4 regions of the Hymenobacter sediminicola genome follow, and region 4 is predicted to be linked to each of the others. Evidence: riboswitches for the same ligand, from Rfam matches in the RefSeq annotation. Region 4 holds a riboswitch; each other region holds the start of a gene.
What was found. A riboswitch is a leader RNA that binds a small molecule or an ion and turns the genes downstream of it on or off. The one in region 4 is predicted to bind S-adenosylmethionine.
Positions count from the first base shown of each region.

Region 1: another riboswitch for S-adenosylmethionine. It lies ahead of H4317_RS16935 (O-acetylhomoserine aminocarboxypropyltransferase/cysteine synthase family protein); the one in region 4 lies ahead of H4317_RS12150 (homoserine dehydrogenase).
Region 2: another riboswitch for S-adenosylmethionine. It lies ahead of H4317_RS11565 (amino acid permease); the one in region 4 lies ahead of H4317_RS12150 (homoserine dehydrogenase).
Region 3: another riboswitch for S-adenosylmethionine. It lies ahead of metH (methionine synthase); the one in region 4 lies ahead of H4317_RS12150 (homoserine dehydrogenase).

Region 1 is NZ_CP060202.1:3,954,051-3,958,262, reverse strand. Features, by position in the region: gene H4317_RS16940 (homoserine O-acetyltransferase family protein) at 1-1,020, opposite strand, end outside; gene H4317_RS16935 (O-acetylhomoserine aminocarboxypropyltransferase/cysteine synthase family protein) at 1,264-2,652, opposite strand; SAM riboswitch class I at 3,031-3,143, opposite strand; gene H4317_RS16930 (LysM peptidoglycan-binding domain-containing protein) at 3,491-3,778, opposite strand; gene H4317_RS16925 (lipocalin family protein) at 4,026-4,212, shown strand, end outside.
Region 2 is NZ_CP060202.1:2,703,037-2,707,248, forward strand. Features, by position in the region: gene H4317_RS11560 (hypothetical protein) at 156-881, shown strand; gene H4317_RS11565 (amino acid permease) at 907-2,358, opposite strand; SAM riboswitch class I at 2,680-2,773, opposite strand; gene H4317_RS11570 (DUF4890 domain-containing protein) at 3,053-3,475, shown strand; gene H4317_RS11575 (EcsC family protein) at 3,635-4,212, opposite strand, start outside.
Region 3 is NZ_CP060202.1:215,727-219,938, reverse strand. Features, by position in the region: gene metH (methionine synthase) at 1-2,691, opposite strand, end outside; SAM riboswitch class I at 2,765-2,878, opposite strand; gene H4317_RS00995 (PA14 domain-containing protein) at 3,049-4,128, shown strand.
Region 4 is NZ_CP060202.1:2,842,321-2,846,532, reverse strand. Features, by position in the region: gene H4317_RS12160 (hypothetical protein) at 1-76, opposite strand, end outside; gene H4317_RS12155 (dihydrolipoamide acetyltransferase family protein) at 137-1,531, opposite strand; SAM riboswitch class I at 1,707-1,821, shown strand; gene H4317_RS12150 (homoserine dehydrogenase) at 2,100-3,326, shown strand; gene H4317_RS12145 (hypothetical protein) at 3,485-4,006, opposite strand; gene H4317_RS12140 (hypothetical protein) at 4,042-4,212, opposite strand, start outside.

The DNA of each region.
Region 1 (4,212 bases), 1.1 Mb from region 4:
CTGGACGTAAAATCGTTCGAGTACATGTGTGATTTGAGCGGTTTCAATCAGGAATCCGTCATGGCCGAAGGGCGAGTCCATCTCGGCGTACATGGCCCCCTGGATGTAGCGTGCCAGTAACTGCTGCTCGGCAGGCGGAAATAGCACATCCGACGTAATACCAATCACCAGTGTACGGGCCCGAATCCGCTCCAGCGCCGCCCGAATGCCGCTTCGGCCGCGCCCTACATGGTGCGTGTCCATTGTCCGGGAAAGGGCCACGTAGGAGTGGGCGTTGAAGCGGGCCACCAGCTTGTCGCCCTGGTAGCGCTGGTAGGAACTGGCCCTATAGTCGTCCAGCGCTTCCTCGTTGGGCTCGGTCTGGCTCCGCTGGTAAGCGTCATAGCTGCGGTAGCTAAGCAGGGCCACCGCCCTAGCTGCCCGCAGGCCAGCGGCGCCCCCATCGGGAGCAGTGGTAGAGTAACTTGGGTCGGCGAGAATAGCCAGCCGCTGCGCTTCATTGAACGCAATGCCCCAAGCCGAATGACGCGCATTGGTGGCCAGTAGCACTAGATTTTCAAACAAGGCCGGCCGCTGCACCGCCCATTCCACCGCTTGCTGCCCGCCCAATGAGCCACCAATTAGGGTATGAATTTGGTGCAGGGCCAGATGCTCCCGTAGCGCCTCATGCACCGCCACCAGGTCGCGGACGGTGAGAAGCGGAAACTCCTGATAAGCCGCCAGACCGGTTGTTTCGTCCACGGAAAGCGGACCGGTGCTGCCATAGCAAGAGCCCACCACATTGGCGCAGACAATAAACCAGTCCGCAGGGTCGAAATAGCAGCTTGCTCCGAACAGGCCGGGCCACCAGTCCAGCACGTTGGCGTTGGCGGTCAGGGCGTGGCATACCCATACCACGTTGTCGCGGGTGGGCTTGAGGTGGCCGTAGGTCTGGTATGCTACTTCCACCTGCGGCAGCACGGCGCCACTTTCCAGCCGTAAAGCACGGGGCAGCCGGAAGAAGTGCGGTTCGTCGCTCATAACTCGTCAAATGAAATTGAAACGGATACCCATTTCGGAATGCAGCTGAAGCCATGCTTCAGAATGCCTTTTATTAGTATAGCCCGCAGGCTGAGCCAGCTTCTGCCAGCTCAGCCCCGGCTATGGGCGGACAAGTAGGGCTACTTCCCTCTCTCACAAAAAAAGCAGCTTCTTGCCCGCGTACCGCTAGTCTGGAGGTGAAGCCGGCCGCCCTCTCAAAACGGCCGGACTTTACCCCTCTCTCTAGACCTCCAGCGTAGCGGCATGTTCGGGTTGCGGCTCCGGCAGCAGCGTGCTGTCCGAAGTCTGGGTTTTCTGCGGTACGGCATTGCGCACCGCCTCAAACGCCTGCGCCAGATCAGCGCGAATATCTTCGAAGTGCTCAATGCCCACCGACAAACGCAGCAACGTTGGCGTAACGCCGGCGGCGCGCTGCTCGGCTTCGGAAAGCTGCTGGTGCGTAGTAGCTGAGGGCTGGATGATGAGCGTTTTGGCGTCGCCGACGTTGGCCAAGTGGCTCACCAGTTTCAGGTTGTCGATAAATTGAGTCGCCGTATCCTTGCTGCCTCTGATGGCGAAGGTGAGCACCCCGCCAGCACCGCGGGTCAGGTATTTCTGAGCTAGCCCGTAATAGGGGCTGCTTTTCAGACCCGGATAGTTCACCGCTTCCACTTGCGGATGCTGTTCCAGCCACGTCGCGATGCGCAGCGTGTTTTCCACAGTGCGCTCCACGCGTAGGCTCAGCGTTTCGAGGCCTTGCAATAACAGGAAAGAGTTGAATGGGCTTTGTGAAGGCCCAAAATCGCGCAGCCCTTCTACCCGGGCCCGGATAATAAAGGCAATGTTGCCGAATGGCCCGCCTTTGCCAAATACCTCATTGAATACCAGCCCGTGGTAGCCCTCACTCGGCTCCGTAAACTGCGGAAACTTGCCGTTGCCGAAATCATAGGTGCCACCATCCACAATCACGCCCCCGATGCTGGTGCCGTGTCCGCCAATCCATTTCGTGGCCGATTCTACCACGATGTGCGCGCCGTGCTCCAGGGGCCGGAACAAGTAGCCGCCCGCCCCAAACGTATTATCGACGATTAGTGGCAGGTCGTGCTTCTTGGCAATGGCCGCAATCCGCTCGAAGTCCGGCACGCTGAAGCTGGGGTTGCCGATGGTCTCGAGGTAGAGTGCCTTGGTGTTCTCATCAATCAGTGCCTCAAACTTTTCTGGCCGGTCGCCATCAGCGAAGCGAACCTCAATGCCCAGCCGTTTGAAGGCCACTTTAAATTGGTTGTAGGTGCCACCATACAGATGCGTGGTACTCACAAAATTGTCGCCAGCCTGCAGAATGTTGTTGAGGGCAATGAACTGCGCGGCCTGCCCCGATGCTACAGCCAACGCCGCTACGCCGCCTTCCAACGCCGCAATACGCTGCTCAAACACATCGGTAGTCGGGTTCATCAAACGGGTGTAGATGTTGCCGAACTCCTTCAGCGCAAACAGGTTGGCGCCGTGCTCTGCATTCTTGAACACGTAGGAAGTAGTTTGGTGAATAGGCACTGCGCGGGACCCGGTTACGGGGTCGGGCTGCTGGCCGGCGTGGAGTTGGAGCGTCTCGAAATGAAGGGCTGGAGTAGACATAGTAGTCTTTGATTTTAAGAAAGAAGCAGGAGGAAAAGCGAAGTGAAATACGCTGAAACGGCTACTGTAATGCGCACAGGGGCCACAGCCTCAGTATCGGCTGACGATGCAGCACGGCAAACAGTAAACTGTGGGAGGGTCCGCCAACGGCCGCCACGGGAATGCCGGGCATAGGCGTTGGGGAAGGCAGGAGCGCTGGCTAACCGGAAATCAGGCTAGCAACAACACGCGCCGCAACAGCGCTTTCGCAGTCTAGAAGTAGAAGCCGCAATGGCAGGCTCAGAAACGCGGAAACCCAGCGGCGAGGCGGTATGCCAAGAGGCAACCGGGGCGGCAGGGTACGGCAGAACGAAAGCGAGGGTGTTTTCCATGGCACTCGAGTTATATGCCCCGTCGGCAAAAGCCGGTCGGGCAGGAATTGGCACCTTTCGCGCGGTCGAAGGTTGCCAGCGGGTCAGGGAGCCTGTTCTCTCGCCGCTTCTGTATAAATCCTATGAAAACTGCCCCGCCGCGAGCGGGGGAGTACCGAGTTGGTGTTGCAAAGGTATACGCGCAAATTTGATATCCGCAATAGCTGCGAAAAATATTTTACGTGTCAGCACAGATTGCTAGCAGTATTTATAAAATGCTATTAACATATTATAAATCAAAGTAATATGATTTTTAGATGCATGGTGATCTACGCTCAGGCTAACCACAGGCATCCAAACCAGGTGGCAGAACTATACTGATAGTGCCCGGATCAGTAGGGGTAAAACAAGTGTCTTCGGCCAATTAGAGCAATAAAAAAGCCACTCAGATTTGAGTGGCTTTTATAACTTTTCCTGTGTGGGGAAATCTATAATTTAGGCATCGTAAGCACTTGGCCTACCTCAATGTGGTCGGGATTAGAACCGATGATGCCTTTGTTGGCATCGTAGATCTGGTGCCATTTGGCAGCATCTCCGTAATGGTTTTTGGCAATTTTCGACAGCGAATCACCGCTTACTACGGTGTAGGTTTCACCTTGCTCAGCATTCGCGTTGGCATTGCCGAAAAAATCGGTACCACCTCCGGCAGCGGGCTTGTTAGCGGGCTCAACGGGCTTTTTTTCGCCTTCATTCGAGAGAAAATCAAACAGTCCCATAGTCGTGCGTTGGTTTTGGATGAGAGGGAGAAAGATTGACGAGAAACACAACGGTTGCTGGTCAGGGCTTTTTACGCCAAGGCCAACAATAAGTTATGAGCATCCGTGCGTCATATTCAGGCTTTGAAGTATTGAACAACTTGCGGGTTGCTGCCGTAAGAAGCCCAACAACTGCTACAATGCCAGCCAGTGCTTGGCGCGTGCATCAAGAGCAGTACTCATCTCCCAACCAACCATCAAGAAACGTATGAAAACCCTCTCCCATCCGTTCCGCTACCTGGCCAGCCTGCTCGTGCTGGTTTCGCTCTTCACGGCTTCCTGTGGAAGCAAAGAAGGGAAAGTAGAAGGAGTAAATATGCTGTACGGTACTACCAGCAAAGTATGGAAGACCGATAAGGAACTGGATGCTACCGGCGACAAAGTGAAGCAGACCG
Region 2 (4,212 bases), 140 kb from region 4:
CTGCTGTCAAAGCCTAATTTAAGCACATTAATAATCTTTTTATCAACGCATTACATATAAATATTTCTTTAAAATTAAGTCTAATTCGACCCACTTTCGGTATGGCTATCTGCATGTGTAGAGCGACATTCAGCAGAAACTAACAGCTTACTGGTATGAGCAAGACACACATTCTGATGTACCTGCTGTTGAGTTGGGCCACCGTGCTCAGCTCGTCTTGTAAAAAGGAGGAAACAGTGGATGGCCTGCGCATGATTGATGGCATACCTTATTACCACTTCACTGACAGCGACAAACCATGGCTATCCGCGCAGGAAGGCGAAGTCTGGAGATTTGAGAACCAGCAAGGCGTACAGCGAGGGTATCGAGTCAACAAAGTCTATCAACAAAATAAAGCTGATAAAAGAGAATACGGCCCTCCTGGAATACCTAGTGGTACACCTAAACTTTTGAGCTACCACGACCGAGTAACTGTTTGGTTGAGTGCCACTGATAGCATGCGCGGAACACAGGAAATACAATTTCATCGTGACGCTGCGATGCTTTCAAATTCGATATCCGGGGGATACGACAAGAATCGAAGCCAGTTTTACGTGGAAGGAATGTGGTACGGGTTTGTTGGCAATACGAATTTGAACAGCGACTATTTCAATTGTTGGGGTTTGAAGTTCCCACGCGGTGAGAACTTGAATGGTCCATTTATGCAGATCACAGTCCGGGGCCGGCAGTACAACGATGTCATTGCATTCATTGGCACAGATAGAGGACCCTCTTGCCCATCGGCACCTTCCTCTTTCATGCAGGAACTGTACTACGACCGCCGCGCGGGAATGGTGAAGATGGTCAGCAAAGCGGGCGAAGTGTGGGAAAGAGTGCCATAGCGGAACACTCTTTCCCGCTCTTCGCCTACCGGCTCGCGTCTTCGGCATTCCCCAGCTTGCTGTGCTTGCGGCCGTACCCGAAATAGATGCCTAGGCCGATAGCCAGCCACACGGCCAGCCGCAGCCACGTTTCCCACGGCAACGACACCATCATCAGCACGCAGGTCAGGATGCCGAGAATGGGCACCAGCGGCACGAACGGCGTGCGGAAGCCGCGCGGCGCGTTAGGCTCTTTCTTGCGCATAATCAGGATGCCCACGCACACCATTACAAAGGCCAGCAGCGTGCCGATGCTCGTCATCTCGCCCACTACCGAAATGGGCACGAAGCCGGCAAACAGCGCAATAAACAGCCCCAGCAAAAGATTCGACTGCAATGGCGTGCGGAACCGCTCGTGAATGCGGGCGAAAACCGGCGGCAGCAGGCCGTCCTTCGCCATGGAGAAAAATACGCGGCTCTGCCCCAGCAAATCCACCAGAATCACGGACGTGTAGCCGATGATAATGGCCAGAATCACGGCCGACGACAGCCAGGCATACGGCGTTTTTTCGATGGCAATGGCCACTGGCGCCGCACTGTCCTTGAACTCGGTGTAGTTAGCTAGGCCGGTCATCACGTGGCCGAAAAGCACAAACAGCACCGTACACACCAGCAGCGAGCCAATGATGCCGATGGGCATATTGCGCTGTGGATTCTTGGTCTCCTGCGCCATAGTAGCCACAATATCGAAGCCGATGAACACGAAGAATACTACGCCGGCCCCGCGCAGAATGCCGCTCCAGCCAAACTCGCCGAATACACCCGTATTCTGCGGAATGTATGGCTGGTAGTTAGCCGGATCAATGTATTGCCACCCCAGCCCGATAAACACCAGCACCACGGCCACTTTCAGCGTGACTACCAGCGCATTGAACCACGCTGAGCCTTGCGTGCCACGAATAATAATCATGGTAATGGCCAGCACAATGAGCATGGCCGGTACGTTCACAAAGCCGTGTACGATGCTTCCATCGGCGAGCTTGGCCGTTTCGAAAGGGGAAAGCACGAGCTGCGGTGGCAGGTTGATACCGTATTTGCTCAAGAATTTGAGCAGGTACTGCGACCAACTGATGGCTACCGTGGCAGCCCCCACCGAGTATTCCAGCACCAAGTCCCAACCGATAATCCAGGCAAACAGCTCACCCATAGTGGCGTAGGCGTAGGTGTAGGCTGAGCCGGACACAGGTACCATGGAGGCAAATTCGGCGTAGCACAGCGCTGAAAACGCACAACCCACCGCCGCCACAATGAAGGAAAGCGTAACGGCCGGCCCGGCATTGTTGGCGGCCGCAATACCGGTGAGGGAGAACAGGCCCGCCCCGATGATAACACCAATGCCGATGGTGATGAGATTGAAGCCGTTCAGGCTTCGTTTGAGAGTGTTAGCGCCCGTTTCAGCCGCTTCCTGCCGCAGCAGTTCCAATGATTTTTTAAGCATACAATAGGGCAGCACGAAGCGCAGCTTCGCGGATCAGTGAACAGGCCGGCGCCATCTGCCACGGGCAGAAGCGCAGAGCCGCATGCCAGCTAGGCAAGCGGGCCGGGCAGCCAGAAAATACAGGGGAAGAAAACGCAGGCAGGCATCAGCCTAGCCCATTACCAACCGACAAGGGATAGACCCGATCAGCAATTCCAGGTGCACTCAGCAGCAACAACAGCCTGTGCTACAACAGCCCCGGGCCTCCATAGGTAGGCGCCGGAAAGCAGCAGAAACAACGAAACGGGCAGTAAGGCGAGGCAGGAAATCCACGGCAACTTGTTTTTATATGGTCAGGAATTGGCACCGTTCCGGCAGTATCCGGGTGGTTGCCGACGCTTCATAGAGCCTGTCTCTCAGCGCCTCTGTATAAAAACAATCCTTTGTCGGTAAAGAATTGATGCGGCAAAGGTACGTTCGGCCGACGTGCATTTACAAACCGGCGTGTGGTACTTCCATAGCCACCTTGCGAAGAGCCGACCACACATTGCAGGTAAAGTTTAACCCCACTATTGACTTTTTTTTATTTCACCCGAACTATTCTATTTGAAAAAACTGGCATCTGAGTTGCGTATAGGCATTCCACAAGCACAAAAACTGCCCTCAAAGCGCAAGTGCCTCTTTTCTCAAATTCAACAATTCTAATACCTCTGTCATGAAAAATCCTCTCGTTCTGCTCGCTGTTTTTGCCTTTTCGGTTAGTGTAGCTTCAGCCCAGACAGCTACCACCAAACCCGACCGCAAGGCCAGAATGGAGCAGGCCGGCAAAACGCCAAAAACACCCGAACAGCGCGCCGACCACGCCGCGCAACGCCTCGCAAAGGAGTTGGGTTTATCCGCCGCTCAGACGGCACAAGTGCGTGAGCTGCACATTGTCCGGTACAAGGAAATGGAGGCCAAGCGCGCCCAGCTTGCCACCACCGACAAAACCCAGCGCCATCAGGCAATGAAGGCTGGCAAGGAGCGGTACGAAGCGCAGCTCAAACAAATCCTGAGTGCCGAGCAGTACACCAAATACGCCCAGCTGCGCGCTGAAAAAGCCGAAAAGCACAAAGGCCACCGCAAAGCCAAAGGTTAGTTTTCGCAGTGAATAAGCAAAGAGCCCCGCCAGCATTGGCGGGGCTCTTTTGTGCTTTGGTATTTTGAAAATACCGAGTCATCTTGAGCGGAGCGAAGGACCTTGTTATGCCCGACGCCGTTGATACTTGTGGGGGCGTGATAAGGTCCTTCGCTCCGCTCAGGATGACAACTCCTTTTTCGGTTCTTGGCCCTCAAACCAGCGCATGCGGTAGCAGTTGATAGCGGTTTCGCCAAGCTGCTCCAGAAGGCGGTAGTTAGCCACTGCTCCTACTGCCGCCCCAATAACGGGTACCAGCTGGGCCATTTTAGCGAGGTCGATGTAGTCGCGGTACTCCTGCTGGAAGGTGCGCCAATCGAAGTCGTGCACGTCGGGCGGAAGCGTGTGGCGGTAGGTTTCCCAGGTGGCAAGGCGCTGGTAGGTTTCATTGCGGGTGTGCTGGCTGCTGAAGGCCAGCTGGAAAATGTGCAACAGATAAACCCGCTCGGAATAGTCGCGCGCATCGTAGCCGTAGAGGGCGGCCACATCGAAAAGCAGCTTGAGCTTGATGCTGAGCAGCAGCGGAAAATCGGCGAGGCCGAGCAGGAAGCCACCGGCGCCCGTCACGGCTCCTTCGGCGGCGGCTGTATTGCGGTAGGCCCGGATGCGGCGTTGCACGGCCTCTTCGCGCTCCGCCAGCGTGCCCGTAAGAAGTGGCTTCTGCGTGACATACTCGGAGCCAAACAACACGCCGCGCA
Region 3 (4,212 bases), 1.9 Mb from region 4:
TTCACGGAGCTGGCGGTACTCCTCACGCACGGTGCGGGCGTACTCCGCATCGGCCGAACCCAACAGCGCTGCCGCCACACCCACCGAGCGGGACGCGTCGTTGACGTGCACGATGGGTCCGGAGTAGTTGGGCGCAATCTTCACGGCGGCGTGCAGGCGTGAGGTGGTAGCACCACCGATGAGCAACGGCGTTTTCAGGCCGCGCTTCTCCATTTCCTGCGCCACGTACACCATTTCATCGAGGCTCGGTGTAATCAGGCCGCTTAGCCCGATGACGTCCACTTGCTGCTTGGCGGCTTCGTCGAGAATACGTTCCAGCGGCACCATCACGCCCAGGTCCACAATATCGAAGTTGTTGCAGGCCAGCACCACGCCCACGATGTTCTTGCCGATGTCGTGCACGTCGCCTTTCACTGTGGCCAGCAGAATTTTGCCGGCTGTTTGCCGGTCGCCGCTCTGCTTGTCGGCCAGCAGGTAGGGCTCCAAGTAGGCCACCGCTTTCTTCATCACCCGGGCCGATTTCACCACCTGGGGCAAAAACATTTTGCCCGCCCCGAACAGGTCACCCACCACGTTCATACCGGCCATTAGCGGGCCTTCAATCACCTCCAGCGGGCGGCCCACCAGCTGCCGCACCTCCTCGGTGTCCTGGTCGATGAATTCGGTAATGCCTTTCACCAGCGCGTGTTGCAGGCGTTCCTTCACCGGGAGGCTGCGCCAGGCGTCGGCCACCACTTCCACCTTGTCCTTCTGCTTCACCGTGTCGGCAAAGTCCACGAGACGCTCAGTAGCATCGGGGCGACGGTTCAGGAGCACGTCTTCCACCAGCTCCAGCAGGTCCTTCGGAACCTCGTCGTACACAGCCAGCTGACTGGGGTTCACGATGCCCATGTCCAGGCCGGCGCGGATGGCGTGGTAGAGGAAGGAAGAGTGCATGGCCTCGCGCACCACGTCGTTGCCGCGGAAGGAGAAACTGATGTTTGAGACGCCACCGCTGGTGAGGGCGCCGGGCAGGTTGGCTTTAATCCAGCGGACGGCCTCGATGAAGTCCAGCGCGTAGTTGCGGTGCTCTTCCATGCCGGTGCCCACCGTCAGGATGTTGGGGTCGAAGATGATGTCCTCGGCCGGGAAACCGACTTCGTTCACCAGGATATCGTAGCTGCGCCGGCAGATTTCGATGCGCTTCTCGTAGTTGTCGGCCTGGCCGTTCTCGTCGAAGGCCATAACCACCACGGCCGCGCCGTACTGGCGCACGGTACGGGCCCGCTGTTTAAATACTTCTTCGCCTTCCTTGAGCGAAATGGAGTTGACGATGCTCTTGCCCTGCACGCACTTGAGGCCGGCTTCGAGCACGCTCCACTTCGAGGAGTCAATCATGACGGGCACCCGCGAAATGTCGGGCTCCGAAGCAATCAGGTTCAGGAACGTAGTCATGGCCTGCTCCGAGTCCAGCATGCCTTCGTCCATGTTCACGTCGATGACCTGCGCGCCGCCTTCCACTTGGTCGCGGGCCACCTGCAGGGCCTGCTCATAGTTGCCGGTGCGGATGAGGCGGGCGAAGGCTCGGCTACCCGTCACGTTGCACCGCTCGCCCACGTTCACGAACAGACTGTCGGGATACACGCCGAACGGTTCCAGGCCACTCAGGCGGGTGGCTTTGGGTACTTCCGGTAACGCCCGTGGCGCGTATTTCTCCGCCAGCCGGGCCAGCTCACCGATGTGCTGGGGCGTGGTGCCGCAACAGCCGCCCACCACCGTCACCAGTCCGTCGGCCAGGTAGCCTTCCACCACGCCCGCAAATTCCTGGGCCGACTCATCGTAGCCACCAAACGCGTTGGGCAAGCCGGCGTTGGGGTAAGCCGAAATGTGTACGTCGGCAATGCGGCTCAGCTCCTTGATGTACACCTTCAGCTGGTCGGCACCGAGGGCGCAGTTCAGCCCTACGCTCAAGAGCGGCAGGTGGCGGATGGAGTTCCAGAAGGCCTCCACCGTCTGCCCGCTCAGGGTGCGGCCCGAAGCGTCGGTAATCGTGCCCGAAATCATGACGGGCACCACTTTGCCGCCTTCGTCGAAGAACTTCTGCACCGCGTACAAAGCTGCTTTGGCGTTGAGCGTGTCGAAGATGGTTTCGATGAGCAGCGCGTCGGAGCCGCCGTCCACGAGGCCGCGCACCTGCTCCAGATAGGCGGTGGCCAGCTCATCGAACGTCACGGCCCGGAAGCCGGGGCGGTTCACGTCGGGCGAGAGGCTGGCGGTGCGGTTGGTGGGCCCCACGGCCCCGGCCACGAAGCGCGGCTTGTCGGGCGTGAGGGCCGTAAACGCATCAGCCGACTCCCGCGCCAGCCGCGCCGACTCGTAGTTCAGCTCATATACCACATGCTCCAGCCCGTAGTCGGCCTGGGCGATGGTGGTGCCGCTAAACGTGTTGGTTTCCACCATGTCGGCCCCGGCCGCGAAATACTCGTCGTGAATGCCGCGGATAATATCAGGCCGCGTGAGGCTGAGCAGGTCGTTGTTGCCGCGCAGAGGCTTGGGGTGGTCGGCGAAGCGCGTGCCCCGGAAATCCTCCTCCGTGAGCGTATGGCGCTGAATCATGGTGCCCATAGCGCCGTCGAGAATCAGCACGCGCTGACGCAGGATGTCGTGGAGGGGAGACGCAGTAGTGGCGGAGGCAGGGAGGACGGTCGGCATATCGGCTCTTCTAAGGGGAATCAGCGGCAAAAAGTGCCTATCCAGAAAGAGCCGGGCGCGAAGGCCGGTTCCGTACTTATCTTCTTCCATTGCCCGCAAAGGCCCTGGAAAGGGAATTAGCACCTTGTTTTATTTCAGGTTGCTAAGACGTCGTCGGGCCCAGTCCCTCGGTCTTTCTGGATAAGTAACACAGCGAAGATACAACCGGAATCTTCAAATTTCAATTCGTAGAAAAGAGGCCTAGCAAGCCAGGAGCCAGCCGGAAGAGCAAAGAAGTTTTGAGCTGAATTAATATAATTGCTGGCATATAGTATCGTTTCCTAGTTGGTCGTTTCTGTTTCCCATTAATGGTTGACTATGCTACTTCGTTTCTACACTGTTGTGCTGCCGGGGCTGCTCCTATGGGCCGGAAATAGCCTGGCACAGAAAATGCCGGCCGGTACTGGCCTGCAGGGCACGTATTACAATGGGATGAATTTCGAGCAGAAGGTGCTTACCCGCTCCGACGCAGCTATTGATTTCAACTGGGACAAGAAGCCGCCTGCGCCCGGGGTGCAGGCCGAATATTTCTCGGTGCGCTGGGAAGGCTGGCTGCTGGTGCCTGAAACCGGCGAGTATGAGTTCAGTACCGTGATGGATGACGGGCTGCGTTTCTGGCTGGGCAGGAAACGCCTCATCGATTTCTGGCGCGACCAGGACCACGTGCCGGCTTCCGTGCGCATTCGGCTGGAAGGAGGCCGCTACTATCCGTTGCGAGTCGAATATTTTCAGAACCGCTGGGAGTCAAGGGCACTGCTACAGTGGCGCCGCACCGACCAGCCAACATCTGAATTCCAGCCCGTTAGCCAGCAACAGCTTTTTGCCGCTCTTCCGGCCACGGCTAAACCGATTCCTGAACCCACTCGCCCGCCCACCAGACCCGCACCCGCGCCACCTGTTGCGGTGCAGCCGGCGCCCCGGCCCGCCGCTGCCGCGCGCCAAACACGCCGGTCGGTGGCGGTAGCGCAGTCCAGAGCAACGGCGGATGTAGCCCCACCCCGTGCCAACGTTACTACGGATACGGCTGCCACGCTACCTGACTTAGGTGCATTACGGGCTGGTTCCGCTGTTACGCTGCCTAACTTGTATTTCACGCAGAGTACAGCTGCACTGCTGCCCTCGTCGCGGCCGGTGCTGAATGAATTGGCCCGTACGTTGCGGGCTCAGCCTACACTGCGCCTCGAAATAGGAGGCCACACGGATAATGTGGGAGATGTTGCTCTCAACCTGCGCCTGTCCGAGCAGCGGGCACGCGTGGTGCGGCAGTACCTCGTGCAGCAAGGCATCGACTCGGTGCGGCTAACGGCCCGTGGCTACGGCGGCACCCACCCCATAGTGGACAACCGTGACCCGCAGCAACGCCCCCGCAACCGCCGCGTGGAAGTGGTGGTGCAATAAACAGTACGAATTACTGCCTCCAGCCAGGTAGATGTATCTAGAGTTTCAGGATATTACTCAGCAGTAAGCTGTGCTTTGTGCCTG
Region 4 (4,212 bases):
CAGAAAGGCGCACGTACAGGAAAACAATCAGGACCAGAGAAATAACCAGTGCCCCAAGGGTAATAACGTTTTTCATGGTGGTTCAGACAAAAGAAAAGCCCGCCGGAACGACGGGCTTTCCAGTAAATGAGGCAACCTAAATAGCCGTATTCGGGTCGAATTGCTCCAGGTAGTCGGCCACGCGACGCACGAATTGGCCACCGAGCGAGCCATCTACCACGCGGTGGTCGTAGCTGTGGCTCAGGAACATGAAGTGGCGAATGCCAATCAAGTCGCCCTGCGGAGTTTCGATGACGGCCGGCTTCTTCTTGATAGCGCCAACAGCCATGATGGCTACCTGTGGCTGCATGATGATGGGCGTGCCCATCACGTTGCCGAATGAGCCGACGTTGGATACCGTGTAGGTGCCGCCTTCCAGATCTTCGGGCTTCAGCTTGTTGGCGCGGGCGCGGTTGGCGAGGTCATTCACCCGCTTGCTCAAGCCGTTGAGGTTAAGCTGGTCGGCGTTGTGAATCACGGGCACAATGAGGTTGCCGGAAGGCAGCGCCACCGCTACACCCACGTTGATGTCACGCTTCTTGATGATGTAGTCGCCTTCTACCGATACGTTGATGTTCGGGAAGTCCTGGATAGCGCGCGCAATGGCCTGGATGAAGATGGGCGTGAAGGTGAGGTTTTCGCCCTCGCGCTTCTTGTAGCCATCCTTGTGCTTGTTGCGCCAGTTCACGATGTCCGTCACGTCGGCCTCTACGAAGGAAGTAACGTGGGGCGAGATGCGCTTAGAGTCAACCATGCGTTGCGCAATCATTTTGCGCATCCGGTCCATCTCAATCAGTTCCTGGTTTCCACTTACTGAGGGCGCCGCTTTGGGCGCTGCCGCTGGTGTTTGGGCTACTGGCTGTGCTGCCGGAACTGCTGCCTGAAGAGCAGGAGTAGCGGGGGCCTGCTGAGCTGCTGGTTGAGCTGCCGCCGCCTGTGCAGCACCAAGTGGCTTCTTGCCGCCAGCTACATAGTCAAGAATATCTTTCTTCGTGACCCGGCCTTCGCTACCAGTACCGGGCAGATACTCTAGGTCGGCCATCGAAATGCCTTCTTCGCGGGCAATGCTGAGCACCAGCGGCGAATAGAAGCGGCCCGGCTGCGGCTGAGCGGCTGGGGCACTCACTGCCTGCGCTTGGTTGGCCTGTGGGTCGCCGGCTTCGGGCAGATAGGGCACTGCCGCCACGCCGTTGTCGGAGGAGGTAGCAGTGGCTTGGGCAGCTGCCGGAGCAGAAGCACCAGCATTGGCTGCATCAGTTTCCACAATAGCAATAGGAGCGCCTACGGCTACTACCTGGCCTTCCTGCACCAGAATTTCCTGCAGCACGCCGGCATGAATGGCAGGCACTTCGGTATCAACTTTGTCGGTTGCTACTTCAAGCACGGATTCATCCTGCTCGATGGTGTCGCCAACTTGTTTAAGCCATTTCAGGACGGTGCCTTCCATGATGGATTCGCCCATCTTGGGCATCGTCATTTCCACTCGTGCCATGCGGTTGGGGTAGGGGTTGGAGTATTGGGTGGGGAATTTGCGGACTCAAAGGTAACAGAAAGCCACAACGCCGGCCAATGCCATTGGTTGCCGCGCTGCAAATGTCTAGTGCAGGTATACCTACTTGCGTCTGCTGCTTCGGGTTGTATATTTGCCGTGCGCTCCTTTCACGGAGTACTTATCAAGAAAGGCGGAGGGACAGGCCCTATGATGCCTTAGCAACCAGTAGCAATACCAGGTGCTAAATCCTGTTTCAGGCGTGCTACGGCAGGCTTGGGAGAAGATAAGCTGAATGATGCCCCGCTGCTGCGGGTGCGGCTCTTCTGACTTATCGGAAGGGCTTTTTTTATGCCCATTTCGGTAAGGAATCTTGATCAGGTGCTTTGGTAGGGGAGGCGTTTCATTCACCTCAATACGTCCTTTTCCTATGCGTACCACATGCTGTTCTCAACCTGCTACCACTGCCGCTGCTCAGGCATTCGGAAAGAAAACCTGTGCTGATGTTGCCCTACTATGGCCTGGGCTGGCTACTTCTGGTTTGTTTTCCTGGACTGTTTAGGTATTGAATATGCTGCGTAAAAACATCAATATCGGGCTGTTTGGCTTCGGAGTGGTAGGGCAGGGGCTGCACACGGTACTGGAGCGTACGCCGGGCCTGCGGGCCCGCATCGGGCGTATCGGGGTGAAGGACCGCGCTAAGCCGCGTACGTTGCCTCCAGGCCTGTTTACCTTCAGCCGCCACGACTTGCTCGACGACCCTGCGTTGGACGTAATAGTAGAATTGATTGACGATGCTGACGAAGCCTACCTCATTGTGACCGAGGCACTGCGCCGGGGTAAAGCAGTCGTAACGGCTAACAAAAAGATGCTGGCTGAGCATCTGGGGGAGCTTATTGAGTTGCAGCGTGAAACGGGCACGCCGCTCCTCTACGAAGCAGCTGCTTGTGCCAGCCTGCCCGTAATCCGCAATCTGGAAGAGTACTACGACACGGATTTGCTGGAGTCGGTGGAAGGTATCATCAACGGCTCCACCAATTACATTCTTACGGCCATGCACCGCGACGCCTTGTCGTTTGGGCAGGCATTAAGCCAAGCGCAGGCCTTGGGCTTCGCCGAGAGCAACCCCGCTCTGGATGTGGAAGGTCTTGATGCTCGCAACAAGCTGGTGCTGCTGCTAGCCCATGCCTTTGGGCTGGTAGTGGCCCCTGAGCAACTGCTTACGCTTGGCATCGACAGGCTAAGCCCACTGGCTACGGCGTATGCGAAGGAACAAGGCTATGCTCTGAAGCTGGTGGCAGAAGCGCGGCGCTTGCCCAACGGCACTATTGCGGCGGCGGTGCTGCCTACCCTGGTGAAGCCGGAGCACGAACTAGCGCATGTGCACGACGAATACAATGGCCTCATCACCCAAAGCAGTTTCGCCGACCGGCAGTTTTTTCTGGGCCGCGGTGCCGGGGCTTTTCCTACCGCTTCGGCCGTGCTCAGCGACCTGTCGGCCCTCACCTATGGCTACCGCTACGAGTACAAAAAACTGCGCCAGCAAACCCATCTGGCGTTGGGGGCCGCCGCTGCTGAGGTGGAAGTACTGGTTACGTTTACGGCGGAAACAGCCCCAGACCCGGCCGATTTTAGCCGCGTGCATGAGCAGTTCCAATCCGATGTGCGGGGCCACTACCTGACCGGTACTATTGGGCTAGAACAGTTGGCGCAGGCCCGCTGGCTGCGGGAGCCAGGTATTTGTGTCGTGCGGCTACCGGGCTCGTTGCGGGCTGCCCAAGCAGTAGACAAGCAGTAGAAGCTGCCGCTGGTGCCATCGGAAATACGCAATAGAAAAAGGGCCGGGCGGTTTCGGCACAAGTGCCAGAAGCCGTCCGGCCCTTTTTCGTTTCAGCCTTCAGAACAGAAGTTCAGGCGTACTGCTTGGCTGCTTACTCTGGGTGCCGGAATAAGGCCTCAAGTGAGCTGTGGCACTAGGGGCTTCGCAATACTACGGCCAATCATGAGGGCCAGCACGTTGCCCAAAATGATGGAAATGATGTTCATGAAGATGTTCTGCGCGAAAAAAGGAAGTTGCGCGAACGAGCGAACAACAGAATCGTCGGGGACACGCCCGCCTTTCAGCGACATCTGGGCCACGGTTTCGGCGTAGGTCTGCGGAATGCTGGCATCCACAAACTGGCAGTAAAGCAGATCGAGGGAAAAGCAGAACACCAACGTGCCCAATGAAAGCACTAGCAGCAGCCAGATGCCTTTTACTGGATTCAGGTGGTTGCGGAACGCCTCTGCGCGGTGCTGGTAGATTGGAAATGTGTGGAGCAGTCCTTCCGCCAGCAGCATCAGCAGCCCCGGTACCACAGGCAGCAGAATCATCTTGTCGTCGCGGAATAATCCGGTATCAGCATCCATCCAGTTGTAGAATACCGCATAAAGCATTGCCAGGTATACCAACGATGTCAGCAGGGACCAAGTCAGCAAAGGAAAAAGAAGATCTTTTTTCATAGTAAGTAGAGCTAAGAACGTTTTTTCTTGGACGCAGCACGGAGGCTGGCCTGGTAGTACAGGATGCTCAGGCTGGTATGTAGTGCCAGTGTCCAGGTATAGCGCCCGGAAGCATAATCCAGCTTGAAAACCAACGTATTAATCACCAATGCAACGACATAAGGCAGGATGATGCCCAGTAG